DNA from 3 places in the Arthrobacter sp. AOP36-A1-22 genome. Region 3 is predicted to be linked to each of the others. Evidence: riboswitches for the same ligand, from Rfam matches in the RefSeq annotation. Region 3 holds a riboswitch; each other region holds the start of a gene.
What was found. Region 3 has a riboswitch for thiamine pyrophosphate ahead of thiC (phosphomethylpyrimidine synthase ThiC). Riboswitches for the same ligand answer to the same signal wherever they lie in the genome.

Region 1: it holds a riboswitch for thiamine pyrophosphate, as region 3 does, so the genes downstream of both, ACT3S2_RS03020 (3-oxoacyl-ACP reductase) here and thiC (phosphomethylpyrimidine synthase ThiC) in region 3, are expected to answer to the same signal.
Region 2: it holds a riboswitch for thiamine pyrophosphate, as region 3 does, so the genes downstream of both, ACT3S2_RS10160 (ECF transporter S component) here and thiC (phosphomethylpyrimidine synthase ThiC) in region 3, are expected to answer to the same signal.

What each region holds. Positions count from the first base shown of each region.
Region 1 covers NZ_JBQSWX010000003.1:98,077-102,603, forward strand. The annotation lists gene ACT3S2_RS03010 (ABC transporter ATP-binding protein) at 1-1,649, opposite strand, end outside; gene ACT3S2_RS03015 (ECF transporter S component) at 1,646-2,278, opposite strand; TPP riboswitch at 2,313-2,422, opposite strand; TPP riboswitch at 2,480-2,575, shown strand; gene ACT3S2_RS03020 (3-oxoacyl-ACP reductase) at 2,900-3,664, shown strand; gene ACT3S2_RS03025 (LLM class flavin-dependent oxidoreductase) at 3,667-4,527, shown strand, end outside.
Region 2 covers NZ_JBQSWX010000015.1:25,705-30,231, forward strand. The annotation lists gene ACT3S2_RS10155 (ATP-binding cassette domain-containing protein) at 1-1,378, opposite strand, end outside; gene ACT3S2_RS10160 (ECF transporter S component) at 1,383-2,003, opposite strand; TPP riboswitch at 2,057-2,183, opposite strand; gene ACT3S2_RS10165 (DUF4235 domain-containing protein) at 2,253-2,522, shown strand; gene mnhG (monovalent cation/H(+) antiporter subunit G) at 2,529-2,927, opposite strand; gene ACT3S2_RS10175 (monovalent cation/H+ antiporter complex subunit F) at 2,924-3,190, opposite strand; gene ACT3S2_RS10180 (Na+/H+ antiporter subunit E) at 3,187-3,855, opposite strand; gene ACT3S2_RS10185 (Na+/H+ antiporter subunit D) at 3,852-4,527, opposite strand, start outside.
Region 3 covers NZ_JBQSWX010000005.1:129,422-133,948, forward strand. The annotation lists gene ACT3S2_RS04945 (alpha/beta fold hydrolase) at 1-118, shown strand, start outside; gene thiC (phosphomethylpyrimidine synthase ThiC) at 337-2,136, opposite strand; TPP riboswitch at 2,133-2,240, opposite strand; gene ACT3S2_RS04955 (globin domain-containing protein) at 2,328-3,509, opposite strand; gene ACT3S2_RS04960 (RrF2 family transcriptional regulator) at 3,598-4,038, opposite strand; gene ACT3S2_RS04965 (hypothetical protein) at 4,064-4,527, opposite strand, start outside.

The DNA.
Region 1 (4,527 bases), on a different contig from region 3:
GCCTCCGGGCGGTCCTCGACCTCCACCAGCCAGTCCAGCAACGGGGGCAGCACGATCCCGGCCCGGGACAGCACCCCCCGGTCGCCCAGCACCTCGAAGATCGGCCCCTCGGCGATGATCGTGCCCCCGGCGATGACGATCCCCCGATGGGCCAGGGTGGCGACGCTGCGCAGATCATGGCTGGAAAACAGGATCGACTGCCCCTCGGCCGCGGCGTCCCGGAAGGCTGTCATCATCGAGATCGTGGCCTTGCGATCCAACCCGAAGCCCGGTTCGTCGGCCAGCAGGGTGGCGCGCGAATGGGCGAGCATGGCCGCGACGCTGAGCCGGCGCTTTTCCCCGCCCGAGAGCCGGAAGGGGTTGGCCTCCGCCAGATGGGTCAGCCGGTGTTCGGCCAGCAGGGCCTCGATCCGCTCATCGGCGGGACGACCATTGATGACCGCGGGCAGGCCATGGCCGATCTCCTCGCGGACCGTGGAGGCCACGAACTGGTGTTCGGGGTTCTGGAACACCAGCCCGGGGCGGTCCCCCGTCACTGTGCCGGCTAGTGGTTGCAGCAGCCCGGCCAACGCGAGCAACAAACTGGTCTTGCCCGTCCCGTTGGCGCCCAGCAGGGCCGTGATCTCCCCGGAATGCAGTTCCAGGTCGATGCCTTCCAGCTGGGCGGTGATGGTTTCCGGGTCGCGCCGGCGTTTCCTGGCCGATGCCGGGGCCCGGGTGACCGAGAGTCCCCGCGCGGATAGGACGACCCCGCCGCGGGACGGTGCCGGAACCGTGGGCCGGTCCTGCGCCCACCCGAGCAGTCGGTCCCGGATGATCGGGCAGGCCAGCCCTCCCCCGGTGCCGAAGGCCGCCTGCAGTTCGGTGTCCAGCGGTGTCCAGCACCCCGCAGCCACCAACCGTCTGGACCACTGCTCCAGCACGGTCGGCGTGGGGCCGTCCGCCAGCAGGGTTCCTGCGGCATCGAGCACGATGGCCCGGGCAGGGAGCCCCGCGACGCCGTCGCTTCCCGCGTACTCGTCGATGCGGTGTTCCACCAGCACGACGGCGGGGCCGCGCGTTTCCACGGCCCGGTCGATGGCCCGGCGCACCGAGGAGATGCCCTCGGCGTCGAGCATCGAGGTGGGTTCGTCGAGCAACAGCACCGGGGGCTCCGCGACCAGGCTGGCCGCCAGGGCCACCCGTTGGCCTTCACCGCCGGAGAGCTGCCGGGTGGATCTGCCTCGCAGCCCGGTTCCGTTGATGTGTTCCAGCGCCGCGTCGATCAGGGCGTCGATCCGGGGTGGGGCCACCGCATGGTTTTCCAGTGGAAGGGCGATCTCCCGGTCCACATCGGGCATGCACATCGCCGATTCGGGGTCCTGGGCCAGGACGCCCACGGTCCGGGAGAGCTCGGCAACACTGCTGTGGGCGGTGTCCTGGCCGGCTACGAGGACCCGGCCGGTGGTGCGGGCCGCCACCGAATGCGGGATGACCCCGGTCATCAGCTGCAGCAACGTGGATTTCCCGGCCCCCGAGGGGCCCAGGATGATGACCTGCTCCCCGGCGTCCAGGCCCAGCGACACCTCCTGCAGCACCGGTGCCGCCCGCCGGGGGTAGTGCACCGTGGCCTCCTGAAGCGCGATCACCGCCGCGCCCACCGGTTTCATGCTCCCCCGGTGGTGGGCAGATCGCGTCCGATGGCGTAGTTGTCCACCACGCCGGTCTTCGCCAGGGCGTTGACCGTCCGGCGGGCCAGCAGCCCGCCGAGGATGAGACCGGACAGCAGTTGGACGACGAGCCGGATGACGAAGAAGTCCTGCCCGTACCATCCGAAGCGGAAGGCCGAGACGGCGAAGGCCAGCCCGGCCCCGAGCAGCCCCGAGCAGGCGTACACGCCCCAGCTGAAGGACCGGTATCGGCGCAGGGCGAAGGGCAGTTCGCTGCCCAGACCCTGGATGGCGGCCACGAGGAAGAGCATCGGACCCGCCGTTGAACCGAGGAAAACGACTTCCACCCCGCCGGCGATGACCTCGGCCAGGATCCCGGCGCCGGGGCGTCTGATGACGGCGACGGCGATCGGGGCGACGATCAGCCACCCGCCGAAGAGTAGATGCGAGGAGAGGTCCCCGAACGGGCCCATCAGCAGGGTCAGCCCGGCCGATGCCTGGACCAGGGCCCAGTAGAGGAACCCGAAGACGACCCCCAGGACCACGATGAGCACCAGGTCCTTGAGGTCGAAGGAAAAGCGTCCCCGCGCCGGTACTGGCGTGGTGGATGGCGGCGTTGTCGAGTGCACTGTCGTGCCCCTTCCGTTGAGTGAACAGGGCACGGGATTCAGAGTTTTGCCTCCCTGCGCTGGCATGACCCAGATCAGGTTCGACGGTCGAAGCTTGATCAGCTTCCTCTCAGCCCGGCTCACCGGACTCCCGTGTTCAGCACAGACTGTACACGGGGACACGAAGTTGTCGAATCGCCACGTCACGTGTGTAGGCTGTGGTGCAGTGACACGGGGTGCCACGATTTCCTGGCTGAGAGAACACCCGTTGAACCTGATCTAGTTCGAACTAGCGAAGGGATGTTGCAGGTGTTTCTCCACCTAGACCCCCATTTTGGAAGGTCCTGCCGGACCGCTGCCCCACTGCCCGGTACCAGCTTGTCCCGGTTGCGTCCGCCCTGGCGTCCGGCGGCTTGTCCAGGACCCGCCCGGCCAGGCGTTTAGCGTCTGCCCACCAGCTGCACCGCAACCAAGAATCCTGCCCGAAGCCTGCTCTCCGCCGTCGGGCAGGACAGCACGTGAACGATGCTGCCCACAGTGCTTGCCGCGCCATTCCCTACTCTCCCCGGGCGACTCCGCCTCCGGGGCCCCCTCGCCATTTCCACCACCCCCTGCCCTCGGCAGCCATGAAAGTGAGACCAGATGAACCTCTCCGACCAGCTTGTCCTCGTCACCGGAGGCGCCCGCGGTCTGGGCCGTCACATCGTGACGGCCTTCGCCGGGCAAGGCGCCCGCGTCATCATCAACTACCGGCAATCCGCCCAGGCCGCCCAGGAGCTCGCCTCCACCCTAGGGCCCGACCGCGCCCTGGCCGTCCAGGCGGATGTCACCGATCCGGCACAGGTCGCCACCATGCTCGAGACCGCCCAGGCCCATTTCGGTTCCCCCGTGACCACCGTGGTGAACAACGCGTTGGCCGATTTCTCCTTCAACGGCGAGGCCCGCTCCTCGGCCGCAGACATTGGGTGGGAGGAGTTCACCACCCAGTTCTCCGGCAGTGTCCGCGGCGCCCTGAACACCGCCCAGGCCGCCCTGCCGGGAATGCGTGAACACGGCTTCGGGCGGATCATCAACATCGGCACCAACCTCTTCCAAAACCCGGTGGTCCCGTACCACGACTACACCGCCTCCAAGGCCGCCCTGTTGGCGCTGACCCGCACACTCGCCGCCGATCTGGGCCAACACGAGGTCTCGGTGAACATGGTCTCCGGCGGCCTGCTGCGGACCACCGATGCCAGCGCCGCCACCCCCGAGGAGGTCTTCGACTTCATCGCCTCCTCCACCCCCTTGCGCAAGGTGACCACCCCCGCCGAATTCGCCGACGCCATCCTGTTCTTCGCCTCCCCCTGGGCCCGTGCGGTCACCGGACAGAACCTGGTGGTCGACGGCGGACTGGTGATGAACTAGAGATGAGCGCACACACCACCGACACGGCACCACGCCAACTGCATTTCAACGCCTTCCTCAACGCCTGCGGGCACCACCAGGCCGCCTGGCGCCACCCGGGCTCAGCGGTCGAACAGCTGGGGGACATCGACCACTACGAACGCCTGGCCCAAACCGCCGAACGTGGCCTGTTCGACGCGGTGTTCTTCGCCGATGGGCATTCGGCAGGGAATCCGTCAGTGGGTCCACGGTGGTTCTTCGAACCGTTGACGGTCCTGGCCGCCATGGCACGGAACACCAGCCGCATCGGGCTGATCTCCACCGTCTCCACCACCTTCTACACCCCGTACCACGCGGCACGGATGCTCGCGTCGCTGGACCACATCAGCGCCGGGCGCATCGGGTGGAACGTGGTGACCTCGATGTTCGACGCCGAGGCACGCAACCACTCAATGGATGCCATGCCGGCCAGCCCCGAGCGTTATGCCCGGGCGGCCGAGTTCATCGACGTCGCGCTGGGACTATGGGATTCCTGGGCCGACGACGCCGTGTTGGCCGACAGGGAAGGGCTTTTCGCCGATCCCGAGAAAGTCAGACCCATCAACCACGACGGCGAGCATTTCAGCGTCGACGGGCCGCTGAACGTGCCCCGGGGCCCGCAGGGCCGGCCGGTCCTGTTCCAGGCGGGGGCCTCCGAGTCCGGCCGCCAGCTGGCGGCACGCCATGCCGAGGGCATCTATGCGGTGGCCTACGATCTGGCCAGTGGACAGGACTACTACGCGGACCTGAAGCGGCGCATTGCCGCCGAAGGCAGGGACCCGTCCAAGGTCGCGATCATGCCCGGCCTGGTCACCTTCCTGGGGTCCACCGAGGCCGAGGCGCTG
Region 2 (4,527 bases), on a different contig from region 3:
CGGTGGCCACCGACAGCCGGCGCTTTTCGCCTCCCGAGAGGGTGAACGGGTTCGCCTCGGCCAGATGCCTCAGCCCCAACCGGTCCAACAGCTCATCGACCCGTCCGGTGATTTCCTCGTCGGTGTACAGCCGGGTCTTCGACCCCGGTCTGCGGGCCCGTCGTGGGCCGAAGGCCAGTTCCTCGCGCACGGTGGCGGTGACGAATTGGTGCTCGGGCTCCTGGAAGACGGTGCCGATCCGGGCGACCAGTTCCCCGGCCCGCCACCGGTAGGGCCGGTCGGCGTCCCCGGGGTCGGAGGCCCCCGCGGCGCCCTGGTCGCCGCTGAGGCCCGGCAGGGCGGCGACGCTGCCGGCCCGTTCGGGCAGCAGCCCGGCCAGGGTCAACGCCAGTGTTGATTTGCCCGCCCCGTTGGCCCCGGTGATGCACAGCGCCTGCCCGGCGTCGATCCGCAGGTCAAGACCCGATACGGCGGCAGGACCCTGGGCCGTTCTGGACACGGCCAACCCCCGTCCCCTCAACAGGCCGGCGGCCGGTGCTGCCGGCTTCAGCCGGGCCGGCAGCACGGGAGTGTGGCCGGGAACCCAGACCCCGGCGTCGATGAGCCGGTCCCGGATGGGTCCGGGGGCGAAGAGCCGGGCCGGTGTGCCCTGGTAGGCGATGCCGCCGCCGGGCTCCAGGACGATCACGCGGTCCACGGCGTCGGCCCAGGCCGCCAGCCGGTGTTCGACGATGATCATCGTCGCCCCGCTGGCGCCCACGGCGTCGATCACTGCGTCACGGACCTCCAGCACCCCCTCGGGGTCGAGGTTCGCGGTGGGTTCGTCCAGCAGGACCAGTCCCGGGCGCATGGCCAGGATCCCGGCCAGGGCCAGTCGTTGCTTCTGTCCCCCCGACAGGGAGGAGGTGGGGTGGTCCAGGGGCAGGCTGAGCCCGACGGCGTGCAGGGATTCGATGACGCGGGGCCAGATCAGTTCCGGATCCACCGAAAGGTTTTCCGCCCCGAAGGCGACGTCGTCCCCCACCCGGGCCTGGACGATCTGGGTCTCGGGGTCCTGCTGCATCAGCCCGGTCCGGCCGTGGGCGGCCGCGGCGGGTCGGCCATCGATGAGCAGTTCCCCTGCGGAGGCGTTGTCCTCATCGTCCTGCAACACCCCGGCCAGGGCATGCATGAGGGTCGATTTACCGGCCCCAGACGGGCCGACGAGCAACACCTTCTCCCCGGCGTCGATGTCCAGGTCCAGCCCCAGCACGGCGGGCTCCTCGCGTCCGGCATGCTGCCATCCCCAACCGCTGGCCCTGACCGCCGCCGCGCGGACGTCGCCGACCCCGGTGGCCGGTGAAGGGCCCCGGGCCCCGGTCGGTGCATCATGTGTCATCGGTTCAACCCAGGACCCGTTCCTGGGCGGCCTTCCGCGACGCCATCGAGGACAAGGCCCCGGTTCGCGACAGGGCCCGGGTCAGTGCCCAGGATCCCAATCCGGCGATGACCAGGCCCGAAATGGCCATGAACACCACATAGGCCAGTTTCATGCTCTCGGTGTAGTCGGGGAACCAGGAGAAGACGAAGGCGTCGTTCACTCCACCGAAGATCCCGGTCAGCAGCCCGGCGAACAGCGCCACCGGCAGCGACCAGCGGCGGTAGAGCAGCACGGCGAAGACGATTTCGGCGCCGAGGCCCTGGATGATCCCCGAGGCCCAGACCGTCCAGCCGTATTCGGAGCCCAGGAGCGAGGAAACGACCGCGGCTACCATCTCGCAGAACAGTGCGGCCCCTGGTTTGCGGATGATCAGTGCCCCCAGGACGGCGGGGAAGAGCCACATTCCGGCCAGCAGGGCGGATGAGGGCGGGAAGGCCACGAAGATGAAGTCGAAGGCGTGGTGGGTGGTGTTCCAGGCCCAGAAGATCACCCCGGAGGCCACGGCGATGACGGAGGCGACGACGATGTCCACGACGCGCCAGGTGTAACGGGCGGTCGGTGCCGCCGAGAGGGTGCTGCTCATGTGGTGTTCCTCCTTGGGTCCAAGGAGGGGAGGACCCCGCGGCGGTTCCGCGGGTCCTGAGATTCTCGACTCCCTTCGCCGGTACGAGCCGGAGCAGGTTCGAGGGTCTGCGGTGTTCCGCACTCTCAGCGTCGAAGATTCCGGCCGTGGCCGGTCGGCGACGCTCCCCTGTCGTAGGTGATTCAGTAGGGCCGAGTCTACAGCGCGTTATGCTGGGCAGGTAATCACCTACCGACGGGAGAATCGTTCGTGAACGCATTATTGAAGATCGTCGGCGCGGTCGTGTCGATCGGCGTCGGCTTCGTCGGCGGCAAGCTCGTGGACACCATCTGGTACAAGGTCACCGGAGAGAACCCCCCGAAGCCGAACGACAAGGAAGCCCAGGCCGAGGCATCGATGCGTCATGCGCTCGGGTTCGCTGTGGTCTCCGCCGTGGTGTCCGCAGTGATCCAGGTCCTGACCAACCGTGGCACGCAGCGGGCCATTGCCCGCTTCAACCACACGGCCGACGAGGTCTGATCCTCGTCAGCGGCCTTCGTCCAGGCGGCGCTGGGCCTCGGAGACCACTTCATTGAGGTCGTCGAGGACCAGCGTCTCCTGTTTGAGGTGCCGGGTCCGGTAGCCGGCACGACCGACCATATGGGCGGTCACCGGGGCGGTGAGCAGCTGGAAGAACCAGGCCAGCACCAGTATCGGCACCGCGGACCAGGCCCTGATCTGCAGGGCGACGGAGAGCAGCATCAGGAACAATCCCAGGACCTGCGGTTTCGTGGCCGCGTGCATGCGGGAGAAGAGGTCCGGGAAACGCAGCAGGCCGATGCCTGCGGCCACGGACAGCAGAGCCCCGGAGACCATGCTGATCACCACGATCCAGTCCAGGACCTGGTCCAGCGTCCCGCCCTCGGTCAGTCCAAGCACGATCATTGCCCCCTCCGATCGGTGACGTAGCGGGCGATGGTGACCGAACCGATGAAGGCCACCAGCGACCCGACGACGATGAACACGATGTGGTTCAGATGCCGGTTCACGACCATGTCCACGCAGAGTCCGCACAGGATGATGATCAACAGGACGTCCAGGGCCAGAGTCCGGTCCAGGATCGACGGGCCCCTGGCCAACCGGATCAGTGCCATGACGGCGCCAAGCGCCAGGGCGACCCCGGCGATCCAGGCAGCGACGATGATCATGGGTGCTCCTTCATCGATCGGTTCGCTCGTGCTGCGGGGTCGGGGCCTGCGGGGCCCTCGGCGTCCAGGGCCGCCAGTTCCTCCCGGCTGCCCATCATCCGGATGATCCTCGCTTCGATGGACCTGACCTGCCGCCGGAAGTCCTCGGCCTCCTGGACGGTGTTGATGTCCAGCACGTGCAGGTAAAGCGTGGAGGTCGTCCGGTCGATCTCCACGACGAAGGACCCCGGGATGAGGGTCAGCACATGCCCCAGGACCGTGGCCATGAGGTCTTCCTGGCTGCGCATGCGGATGCCGATGACCGCGTTGCGCACCTTCGGCCCGCGCCGGAGGACCACGAGCACCACCTGGATGCTCGCCCGCACGATTTCACGCAGGAACAACACCGTGAACACCAGCCCCTGCCAGGGGTTGAACCGGCCGGAGAGCTCCACGGGAGGCAGTTTGAAGGTCGTCACCACCCCCAGGGCGATGACGAACCCGAAAATCAGGTTCCCGGGGCTGAAGTCCCGCCAGAGGGCGCCCCACACCAGGACCAGCCACAACATCAGGGGAAGTTCGATCAGGAAGCGGGCACGACGCCGTCGTGCCCTGGCCCGGGCGCTGCGGGCCCCGGTGAGCAGTTCCGAGGGCCGTGCCGGACGCGGATGCCGGTGCGGGCTCATCGTCCGCCTCCCGTCTCGGAGGCGCCCAGGACGGCCTCGATGTAGGGCGTGCGTTCGAGCATCTGCTGCGAGGCCTGGTCGGCCAGGTCGAAGAGCGGCCCGGCGAAGATGGTCAGGGCCACCCCCAGGGCCACCAGCACCCCGGTGGCGAAGACCATGGTCGGGGGCAGCACGGCCGCATCCCCCCGTCCGCTCAGGCGATGTGGCTGGGTTTTGACGCCGGTCGTCCCGGTGGCGGGACGGCGGGCCTCCTCCGCGGCGATCAGCAGGATCGGGTCGGCGTCCTCGGCGTCCTCGGCGCGACGCCAGAACGCCCGGTTCCAGACCCGGGCGACGGCCAACAGGGTCAGCAGGGAGGTCACCAGGGCCCCGGCCAGCAGGACCCAGGCCAGCGGGGTCCCCAGGTCCACGCCGCCGCGCAGCAACCCGACCTTGCCCAGGAACCCGGAGAACGGCGGGATGCCGGCCAGGTTCATCGCCGGGATGAAGAACAGTACCGCCAGCACCGGTGACAGCTTGGCCAACGACCCGAGCCGGTCCACGTTCGAGGTCCCGCCCCGGCGTTCCATCAGCCCGGCGACCAGGAACAGCGAGGTCTGCACGATGATGTGGTGGGCCACGTAGTAGACGGTGGCCGCCAGGGCGACGGCGCTGCCGGTGGCGACCCCGAAC
Region 3 (4,527 bases):
GGATCCGTTGTTCTTCAACGCGATGGTCCGCGCCTGGATCGAACGCGGTGAGGTCCACCCCCGGCTCGGGCGGGTTCCCGGGCTCCACCAGGCAGACCCGGATCCCGCTGGAGACTGATTGGTCTGGATCGCGGTCTCCGCAAGGCTTCGCTGCGTCAGGTGCGGACGCGCCGTATCACCTCCGGGCCGTGGACGGCTACATGACATAGTCCATATACCGACGACCGCTCCGGGCAACCGCCTGCGTTCCTGCCAGGGGAGCAGCTGCAGAAGTTGCCCGGAACGTTGGAGGCGCCCGTTGCCTCCCGTGCGGACGCCGTCGTCGTACCCGGTGGATCAGTCGGTGCCGTTGCCGACGGGGATCGTCGCCTGGAGGTAGATGCTGGACCCCGAATCCGCGAATTCACGGCTCTTCGCCTGCAAACCGGCTTCGATGTCATCGGCCAGTGCCCGTTGGCGTTCGGTTCCCCCGAACTCCTCGCGGATGTCCTGGGAGATCCGCATCGAACAGAACTTCGGCCCGCACATGGAACAGAAGTGCGCGGTCTTGGCCGGCTCCGCAGGCAGCGTCTGGTCGTGGAACCGCTGGGCCGTGGCCGGATCCAGACCCAGGGCGAACTGGTCGTTCCAGCGGAACTCGAAGCGCGCGGCCGACAGGGCATCGTCGCGGGCCGTCGCCCCGGGATGCCCCTTGGCCACATCGGCGGCATGCGCGGCGATCTTATAGGTGATCACCCCGGTCTTCACGTCGTCCTTATCCGGCAGCCCCAGATGCTCCTTCGGGGTCACATAGCAGAGCATCGCCGTGCCGTAACGGGCGATCTCGGTGGCCCCGATGGCGCTGGTGATGTGGTCGTAGCCGGGGGCCGTATCGGTCACCAGCGGACCCAGGGTGTAGAACGGCGCCCCGTCGCAGAGCTCCTGCTGACGCTCGACGTTCTCGCGGACCAGATGCAGCGGGATATGTCCGGGTCCTTCCACCATCACCTGCACGTCGAACTGCCAGGCCCTGCGGGTCAACTCGGCCAGGGTATCGAGCTCAGCGAACTGGGCGGCGTCGTTGGCATCGGCCAGGGAGCCGGGGCGCAGCCCGTCACCGAGGGAGAAGGCGACGTCGTAGCGGGCGAAAATGGCGCAGAGCTCGTCGTAATGGGTGTAGAGGAAGTTCTCCTGGTGGTGGGCCAGGCACCACCCGGCCATGATCGATCCACCGCGGGAGACGATGCCGGTGACCCGGTCGGCGCTCAAGGGCACATGGCGCAGCAGCACCCCGGCATGAATGGTCATGTAGTCCACGCCCTGTTCGCATTGCTCGATGACGGTGTCGCGGAAGATCTCCCAGGTCAGTTTCGATGCATCCCCATCGACCTTCTCCAGCGCCTGGTAGATCGGCACGGTGCCGATGGGCACCGGGGAATTGCGGATCAGCCATTCGCGGGTGGTGTGGATGTCATCGCCGGTGGACAGGTCCATCACCGTATCGGCGCCCCATTGGGTGGCCCAGGTGAGCTTGTCGACCTCCTGGGCGATCGAGGAGGTGATGGCCGAGTTGCCGATGTTGGCGTTGATCTTGACCAGGAAGGCCTTGCCGATGATCATCGGCTCGGATTCGGGATGGTTGATGTTCACCGGGATGATCGCCCGTCCGGCGGCGACTTCGCGGCGGACCAATTCGACGTCGCAGTTCTCGCGCAGCGCCACATAGCGCATCTCGTCGGTGAGGGTGCCCTGTCGGGCGTAATGCATCTGCGTGACGGTACGCCCCTGGTGCGAGCGCCTCGGTACCGGGGTCGTGCCGCTCCATTCTGCCGAGGCGGCCCCGCGACGCACGGCGGACCGGCCGTCGTCGTGCAGGGTGCGTTGGCGACCGGTGTATTCGGCGGTGTCACCCCGGGCGGTGATCCATCGGGTGCGCGGACGCGGGAGGCCGACGGTCGGTTCGGAGCCCGGACCGGCGGTCCGATACGCCAGATGGGGCTCGTTGGCGCTGCCGTCGGGGGAATCCGCCAGGCAGATCGCGGTGACCGGGACCCGCAGGCCGTGTTCCGGATCCTCGATCCACTGCAACCGGTGCTGTGGGTGCTGTTCCCACGCGGTGGCGGACGGGGTGGTGGGTTTTACTGTGGAATCGCTCATTTGAGCCCTCAACTTCCTACGCCGGCATGACCCGGACAGGTTCGACGGTCGCGAGCGGTGGCAGCTCGATCTCAGCCCCTCCTGGGGCACCCGTGTGGACGTTGCGAGCGTAACGGAGCGGCCCGCGATCTGGCTAATCCAGTTCGCGGGCCGCTCCGGTGTGGCGCCCCTCCGGGGCAGCGGGCTCGTGCCTAGGCGGCAAGCCAGAGGTCGGGACCGAAGACCTCGTAGTGGATGTTCCGCGGGGCCACGCCGGCGGCGATGGCCTGGCTGCGCACCGCACGCATGAATGGCAGCGGACCGCAGAGGTACATCCGGGCATCCTCGGGCAGCTCGACGCCGGTCAGGTTCATGAACCCCTCGACGGCCTGCAGGTCCGCGGTGGTGCCGGTGGTGTCCTCGAGCCACAGGCGCATCTCGACGTTGGGCAGCTGCTCCACGGCGGCGAGCATCTGGTCCTTCAGCGCCCAGTTCGATTCCATGGCCTCGGCGTGGAGCACCAGCACCTGGCGGTCCGACCCGGTGGAGACCAGCGACTGCAGGGCCGAGGCGCTCGGGGTGCACCCGATGCCGGCGGTGGCGATGATGATCGGCCCGCCCTCCATGTCCAGGGTGATGTCACCGTAGGGGTTGGACAGTTCCACGACGTCGCCGACCTCGAGATTGCGGTGCATGAAGGGGGAGACCTCCCCGCCTTCATCCAGCTTGGTGGTCAACACCCGCTCGGTGGTGGATTCGACGTTGTCGGAGAGGGAGTACCGGCGGCACTGGCGCAGCCCGTCGGCCAGCGGCACGCGGATGCTCACGAACTGGCCGGGCTTGGCCACCGTGACGGCGGTGTCATCGGCCGGCTCGAAGCGGAACGTCATGCAATCCTGGCCGGAAGCCTCCGTGGAGGTGACCTTCCATGGGGCGTAGATCCGGTCGTTGGCCTGTTCGGCGTAGAGGCCCTTTTCGATCTTGACCAGGGCGTCGGCCATCAGCCAGTAGACCTCGGACCAGGCGGCGACGACCTCTTCGGTGGCTGCTTCGCCCAGATCCTCGGCGATGGCCGCGAACAGGTGGTCGAAGACGATCTGGTACTGGTCGGGCTGGATGCCCAGCGACGTGTGCTTATGGGCGATGCGGGACAGCACTGATTCGGGCAGCGATTCGGGGTGTTCGATCAGGTGGGAGGCGAAGGCGGCAATGCTGCCGGCCAGGGCCTGTTGCTGGGCTCCGTTCTTCTGGTTGGCGCGACTGAACAAGCCGTCCAGGAGTTCAGGACGTGCCGCAAACATCCCGGCATAGAACTTCTTGGTGATCTCACCGATCCGTTCGCCAATCACGGGAAGTGTCGCCTGGACGACGGGGCGGGACGTTTCTGAGAGCATCGAATCTCCTCGAGGTCGAATTACTTGCGTCTGATCCGCAAGTATTATGATACATTTCTACACCTTGTAGAAAACTGGGGCAAATCGGCTATCGCGAGATGGGAAAAGGAAGGGTGACCAGCGCCGGGGAGGACGCCAGATCGCGGATCGACCAGTGGTCCAGCTCCTGGTAGAAGGCCTCCTGGGCGCGCGCCAGGGCTGTGCGGAGCCGGCAACCGGCGATCAATGGGCAGGCGGCCGTGCCGTCGTCGGTGGTGCACTGGGCGAGATCGCCCTGCCCCTCGAGGCTGCGCAGCAACGTGCCGGCGCCGAGGGACAGCCCCGATTCGTTGATCTGCACGCCACCGGTGCGCCCGCGTTTGACGTCGATGTGTTTCAACTGGCCGAGCTTGTGCACGGCCTTGGAGACCTGGTTGTAGGGGATGTCGATTGCCTCGGCGATCTCCCGGGTCCTCAGCAGGGGATCGGACCGGGCGGCGAGCAGCATCAGGATGCGCAGGCACACATCGGAAAAGGCGTTGATCTTCATGATGTCGACGCCCGGTCCCCACGGATCAGGCCCAGATCCTCAAATCAGCTGGTTCGGGGGTGGGCTCCTGGAAGGTCCACTCGCTGCCTTCGGCGGCGGGGGAGGCATAGGGCTGGATGATGGCCACTGCCCCGCCGAGGCTGTGCTCCGCCAGGGCATGGACGGCGTCGACATCCTCCTGCAGCAGGGTCACATCGGAGACCAGGGCCACGGCCACGAAGTTCTCACGCTGACCGATCAGCAAGGTGACCAGGTCATCCATCATGACTTCGGCATCGATATCCGCTTCGGGATCCTCGTCGTCCTCATCGGGTTGGACCGCCAGCAGGCGCAGTTCCCCTTCGGCCTCGCCGTCGGGCTCCAGGCCGATGGCGAAGGGCAGGAAGACCCCGTTGGTTTCAAGCTGTTCGCGGGCGACGCCCAAGGCGGTGCCGAGCACCTTGTTCAAGTCCTGGTGGGCGGCCTCACCGAGTTCGGCCAGCCGGTTTT